DNA from 2 places in the Luteimonas sp. A277 genome. Region 2 is predicted to be linked to the other one. Evidence: predicted binding sites of a transcription regulator. Region 2 holds the regulator's gene; the other holds the start of a gene.
What was found. The regulator HrcA, encoded in region 2, represses chaperone genes, less so after heat shock. The targets are predictions, from matches to a motif close to TTNGCACTCNNNNNNNNNGAGTGCNAA.
Positions count from the first base shown of each region.

Region 1: groES (co-chaperone GroES) is a predicted target of HrcA. The motif match lies at 2,357-2,383, and genes of this name have one in related genera.

Region 1 is NZ_JBSVRG010000003.1:97,591-101,000, reverse strand. It holds gene ACW7G2_RS04140 (hypothetical protein) at 1-189, opposite strand, end outside; gene groL (chaperonin GroEL) at 312-1,961, opposite strand; gene groES (co-chaperone GroES) at 2,018-2,308, opposite strand; gene ACW7G2_RS04125 (AsnC family transcriptional regulator) at 2,760-3,233, opposite strand; gene ACW7G2_RS04120 (D-amino acid dehydrogenase) at 3,370-3,410, shown strand, end outside.
Region 2 is NZ_JBSVRG010000001.1:366,609-370,018, reverse strand. It holds gene dnaK (molecular chaperone DnaK) at 1-573, opposite strand, end outside; gene grpE (nucleotide exchange factor GrpE) at 711-1,262, opposite strand; gene hrcA (heat-inducible transcriptional repressor HrcA) at 1,338-2,399, opposite strand; gene recN (DNA repair protein RecN) at 2,553-3,410, shown strand, end outside.

The DNA.
Region 1 (3,410 bases), on a different contig from region 2:
GAACATCGCCCCCGGATCACCGGGCAGGGCGCCGTTGATCCTTTCCCACACCTCGTCGGCATCAAGCGGCGCGTAGCCGCCTTCGCTGACAAAGCGCGTGGTGGGCTCGGCTTGCGCGATCGCCGGAACGGCGACGGCAGCGGTGGCAACGAAAGCGGCGATGAACATCGCGATGGTCAGTTTTCTCATGGATGGCAACGCTGATGGGGTGAACCCTGACCTACGGCACCTGCCGCCCGATGCGGACAAAAAAGGGCCCCGCATCGCTGCGGGGCCCCTTAGTTTTGCAATGGAACGCTGGATGGACGGGATCAGAAACCCATGCCGCCCATGCCACCCATTCCGCCCATGTCACCACCGCCCGGCATCGCCGGCTCGTCCTTCTGCGGCAGGTCAGCCACCATCGCTTCGGTCGTGATCATCAGACCGGCAATGGAAGCGGCGTTCTGCAGCGCCGAACGGGTCACCTTGGTCGGGTCCAGGATGCCGAACTCGATCATGTCGCCGAATTCGCCATTGGCGGCGTTGTAGCCGTAGTTGCCCTTGCCTTCCTTGACCTGGTTGACGATGACCGACGGCTCTTCGCCCGCGTTGGCGACGATCTCGCGCAGCGGGGCTTCCATCGCACGCAGGGCGATGACGATGCCGTGGTTCTGGTCTTCGTTGGCGCCCTTGAGTTCACCAATGGCCTGCAGCGCGCGGATCAGCGCAACGCCGCCGCCCGGGACCACGCCTTCTTCCACCGCCGCACGCGTGGCGTGCAGGGCGTCTTCGACGCGGGCCTTCTTTTCCTTCATTTCGATCTCGGTCGAAGCACCGACCTTGATCACCGCCACGCCACCGGCCAGCTTGGCCACGCGCTCCTGCAGCTTCTCGCGGTCGTAGTCCGAGGAGGTGTCCTCGATCTGCGCCTTGATCTGCTTGATGCGCGACTCGATGGACGGGGAATCGCCCGCACCGTCGATGATGGTGGTGTTCTCCTTGGTCACCTGCACCTTCTTGGCGCGGCCCAGGTCCTGGATGGTGGCCTTTTCCAGCTGCAGGCCCACTTCCTCGGAGATCACGGTGCCGCCGGTCAGCACGGCCATGTCTTCCAGCATCGCCTTGCGACGGTCGCCGAAGCCCGGGGCCTTCACTGCCACGACCTTGACGATGCCGCGGATGGTGTTGACCACCAGGGTCGCCAGGGCTTCGCCCTCGACTTCCTCGGCCACGATCAGCAGCGGCTTGCCGGCCTTGGCCACGCCTTCCAGCACGGGCAGCAGGTCACGCACGTTGGAGATCTTCTTGTCGTGCAGCAGGATGAACGGATCATCCAGGTCGGCCGACATCGACTGCTGGTTGTTGATGAAGTACGGCGACAGGTAGCCGCGGTCGAACTGCATGCCCTCGACCACGTCCAGCTCGTTGTCGAGCCCTGAGCCTTCTTCAACGGTGATCACGCCTTCCTTGCCGACCTTCTTCATCGCGTCGGCGATGATGGTGCCGATCGACTCGTCGGAGTTGGCGGAGATGGTGCCGACCTGGGCGATGGCCTTGTCGTCGGCGGTGGGCTTGCTGATGTTCTTCAGCTCTTCCACTGCGGCGCGGACGGCCTGGTCGATGCCGCGCTTGAGGTCCATCGGGTTCATGCCCGCGGCGACGGCCTTGGAGCCCTCGCGGATGAAGGCCTGGGCCAGCACGGTGGCGGTGGTGGTGCCGTCACCGGCATTGTCGGAGGTCTTGGAAGCAACTTCCTTGACCATCTGCGCGCCCATGTTCTCGAACTTGTCCTGCAGCTCGATTTCCTTCGCTACGGACACGCCATCCTTGGTGATGGTCGGGGCGCCGAAGCTCTTGTCGAGCACGACGTTGCGGCCCTTCGGGCCGAGGGTTGCCTTGACGGCATTGGCGAGAGTGTTGACGCCGCGCACCATCTTCGAGCGCGCGTCTTCACCGAAACGGATTTCCTTGGCAGCCATTTGCTAACTCCGGAATAAATTCTGTGATTGGGGGATGTCGGAATCGCCAGGCTGGATCAGCCCAGGATCGCCAGGATGTCGTCTTCGCGGACCACCAGGTATTCGGTGCCCTCGAGCTTCACTTCGGTGCCGCTGTACTTGCCGAACAGCACCTGGTCGCCGATCTTGACCTTGGGGGCGCGCACGTCGCCGTTGTCCAGGGCCTTGCCGTCGCCGACGGCGACAACTTCACCCCTGATCGGCTTTTCGGTCGCGGAATCGGGGATCACGATCCCGCCGGCCGACATCTTTTCTTCTTCGGTACGCTTGATGACCACACGGTCGTAAAGCGGCTTGATATTGCTCATGTCGATCCTCGTCAAGTGATTGATCGGGTTGGGATTTGGGCGGCGATATTAGCACTCTGCCCGGCAGAGTGCCAAAGCCGTGGACAGCACAGACCCGGTGAGCCGGGCGTGGTCAGGAGATGGGACCTGGTTTTTTCTTTTCAAGGGCCACGGCCGGAAATTTTCCGGTCCTTCGTCTGACATCGGGGGGGACACGAGGAACAGCGGTTTCTTCGCTTGGGCGTGCGGTGACCTGATCGGCCCCGCCGCGGCCGGGAGGCCTTCGCTGCTCATGTCCCCCGGCCTCCGCCTGCGGCGGATGCCTCCTCCTTTACTTCGCTGCGAAGGCCCCCCGGCCACGACGGGGCTCGCTTGCGGAGACATCTGAAGCCACACGACGTCGGCTTTGCTTGCCCCGGCGCCCCGCGTGGTCTCAGCCCCGCTCTCCCGGAATGGGATGAAGAAAGCGCAATCAATCCTCCAACGGCAGTTCCAGCGTCTCCTTCACCTCCTCCATCACGATATAGCTGCGTGACTCGCGCACATACGGCAGGGTCAGCAGGGTGCTGCCCAGCAGCTTGCGGTAGGAAGCCATCTCCGAGATCCGCGCCTTGATCAGGTAGTCGAAGTCACCCGACACCAGGTGGCACTCGAGCACGTGCGGCAGCTTCAGCGCCGCGCGGCGGAATTCCTCGAAGATATCGCCCGACTTGTAGGCCAGGCTGATCTGCACGAACACCAGCAGCGCCGCTTCCGCCGCCTGTGGCGCCACGCGGGCGTGGTAGCCGGTGATCACCCCGTCGCGCTCCAGGCGCCGGACCCGCTCCGCGCAGGGAGTGGTAGACAGCCCGACCCGCTCGCCCAGCTCGGTGAAAGGGATGCGCCCTTCGCGCTGCAGGATGCGCAGGATCCTGCGGTCGATACGGTCCAGACCGCGCTTGGCCATACAAGCCTCCTCCAAAAGACGTGTTCCCGGGATTATTCACCACAGAACCCAGAACAAATGGGGAATATCACTGCCCCGTCGCAAATATACTGGATGGTCCAACTGCATAGTCACCATTACACGAGAGTAGATGAGCATGCGCATCCTGGTTCTGGGTTCTGGAGTAGTCGGCGTTAC
Region 2 (3,410 bases):
GATCTTGCGGTCGCCGCCGTCCTTGTCCAAACCATAGGCCAGCGCTGCCGCGGTGGGCTCGTTGATGATGCGCTTGACGTCCAGGCCCGCAATGCGGCCAGCGTCCTTGGTCGCCTGCCGCTGTGAGTCGTTGAAGTAGGCCGGCACGGTGATCACCGCTTCGGTGACCTTCTCGCCCAGGTAGTCCTCGGCGGTCTTCTTCATCTTTTCCAGGGTGCGCGCGGAGATTTCCTGCGCCGACAGCTTCTTGCCATCGCTGGTCTCGACCCAGGCATCGCCGTTGTCATGCTCGACGATCTTGTAGGGCACCAGGCCGATGTCCTTCTGGACCTCGGCGTCCTTGAACTTGCGCCCGATCAGGCGCTTGACCGCGTAGAAGGTGTTGTGCGGGTTGGTGACGGCTTGCCGCTTGGCCGAGGCGCCCACCAGTACCTCGCCGTCCTTGCTGTAGGCGACGATGGAAGGCGTGGTGCGGTCGCCCTCGCTGTTCTCGATGACCTTGGCCTTGCCGCCTTCCATGATCGCCACGCACGAGTTGGTCGTGCCCAGGTCGATGCCGATGATTTTTGCCATGAATGGTTCCCTCTGGATCCTGAATTCTTAACTGGAGTGGGGCGGCAAGGCCGCCGATGGGTTTTATCTGGGGGCGGCTGGCCGGGCTTCAAGTCCGGAGCCGGCTTTGGCAGGGCTTTTCTCCCCGCGAAACCGGCTTATGACGGCGCCACGACCACCATCGCCGGGCGCAGCAGGCGCTCGTTGAGCACGTAGCCCTTCTGGAACAGCTGGACCACCGCGCCGGGCGGGATCCCTGCCACCGCAGCCATGCTCATGGCCTGGTGGTGCTCCGGGTCAAACGCATCCCCGGGGGCCGGGGCCACCTCGGTCAGGCCGAAGCTGGCAGTCACCTTGCCGAGCTGACGCAGGGTCAGCTCCACGCCCGCACGCAGCGGATCGTCTTCCGTCGCGCTGGCCAGGCCGGCCTCCAGGCTGTCGAAGACCTGCAGCATGTCGGCGAGCAGTCGCTCGTTGGCGAAGCGGCGGGCGGATTCGACCTCCCGCGCCATGCGCTTGCGCTGGTTTTCCAGGTCGGCGCGCTCCAGCAGCGTCTGGGCTTGCAGCTGCTCCAGCTCGGCCTTCAGCAGTTCCACCTGTTCCTGCAGGGACGCGGTCTGCTCCCCGTCCTGCACCCCGCTGCTCTGCACCCGGGTGCCCTCACCCGGGCCGTGCCGGGTGTCCTTGTCCTGTTCGGATTCGTGGTTCATTTCTGGTCCCGTGGCGGTCGTTCTGCCGCCGTTGGCGGAGCAATGGGGTCCGCGTACGGGGGATTCAAGGCCCAGTCAGTCGCCCCGGGCTCTTTCCAGCGCGGCGCCCAGCGCTCCAGCCGTGGCCTGCACCACCGGGATTACCCGGTCATAGGCCATCCGGGTCGGGCCGATCGCACCCAGGACGCCAAGCACCTGTCCGCCGGCGCCGTAGCTGGCGGTCACCAGCGACACTCCTTCCAGCGGTGCAAGCCCGGTTTCCTCGCCAATGAAGATGCCGAGGCCTGGGGCCTTGGCGGTCCGCTCGAGCAGCTGAAGGATCTCGCGCTTGCTGGAGAAGGCCTCGAACAGCTCCCTCAGCCGTTCAAGGTCGGACAGGTCCTGCAGACCGATGAGACGACTCTGCCCGCTCACCACCATGTCCTCGTCGTCGCCGCTGAGCGCCTGTTCGGCCAGCTCCACGGTCTGGGCCAGCAGCGCCTCCATTTCGCTCCGGGCTGTCCTCATATCGCGCACCAGGGCAGCGCGGATATCGGCCAGTGACATCCCCGCGAAGTTGGCATTGAGGTAATTGGCCACGCGCTCCAGCTCGCCGGGCTCCCAGTTGCGCCGGGTCTGGATCAACCGGTTCTGCACTTCATGATCGGCAAAGACCAGGATCGCCATCACCCGCTGCGCGTCCACCGGCACGAAGTCGATGTGGCGGAACGCGAAGCGCTCGCGTCGTGGCACGCTCACTACACCCACGAAGCGGGTCATGGCGGAGACCAGTTCCGATGCGCTGTCCAGCAGTGTTTGCGTCCCCGCGCCCGTGGCAAGCCCAGTGCGCAGCCTGGCCTGCTCCGCTTCCGGCAGCGGCTTGAGCTGCAGCAGTGAATCGACGAAAACCCGATACCCCTGCGCCGTGGGCACGCGCCCGGCGGAGGTATGCGGGGCGGTCAGGAAACCGGCCTCCTCAAGGTCGGCCAGGATATTGCGGATGGTCGCCGGACTGACTTCCAGCCCCGAGTGACGCGACAGGGTCTGCGACCCCACCGGCTCGCCGTCGCGGATATGGCGTGCGATCAGGGTGCGCAGCAGCTGCCGCGCGCGCGGGTCGAGATCATGTCCGGAGGCGGCTTCATTGCGAGGGCTCATGTCGCCAAGATATACCGTCCTGCCTGAGCCGGCGCAGCCAGGTCCGGATACCAGCCCTCAGTCCGGCAATCGCAGCCACTGCGACCGGGTACCGCGATCCTGTGTACACCGGGCTTGGCCGCGGGGCGCCCCGCACTGCACAATCATGCCGACATGCTGACCCATCTCTCCATCCGTGATTTCGCCGTTGCCAGCGCTACCGAAATGGAATTCGGGCCTGGGCTGACGGTCATTTCCGGCGAAACCGGCGCCGGCAAGTCCCTTCTGGTCGATGCGCTCGGTTTCCTGTCGGGGCTGCGCGCGGACAGCGGCATGGTCCGGCACGGCGCCCCCCGCGCCGAGCTGAGTGCAGGCTTTGAGCTGGCCGATGCGCCGGGCGCGGAGGCCTGGCTCCAGGAGCACGAATTCGACGACGGCGGCGCCTGCCAGCTGCGCCGCACGCTGCGTGCGGACGGCGGATCGCGCGCCTGGATCAACGGCCGCCCCGCAACCCTCTCGCAGCTGGGCGAACTGGCCTCGCACCTGGTCGAGATCCACGGCCAGCACGAGCACCAGGCCCTGCTCTCGCGCGGCAGCCAGATGGCCCTGCTTGATGCCTACGGGCCCCATGCCGGACCGCTGAAGGAAGTAGCCCACGCCGCACGCGCGTGGTCGACGCTGGAACGCGAGCGCGAGCAGCTCTCGGGCGCCGGTGACCCGGGCGAGCGCCAGGACTGGCTGCGCCACCAGATCAAGGAACTCCAGGCCGAGGCCCTGGAGGCCGATGCCATCGACGACCTGCAGGCCAGCCATCGCCGCCTTGCGCACGCATCCGAGCTGATCGAGGCCTGCGACACCGCCCTCGGCCGGATCAGCGACGATGACGCCGTCACCGGGCAGCTGCAGCAGGCCCGCGCCGAGCTGGCCCGGGTGCAACAGCACGAACCCCGCCTGGCGGAAGTGGACGCCATGCTCGATTCGGCCGCCATCCAGCTGGATGAAGCAGCCGTCCAGCTGCAGATACTGCGCGAC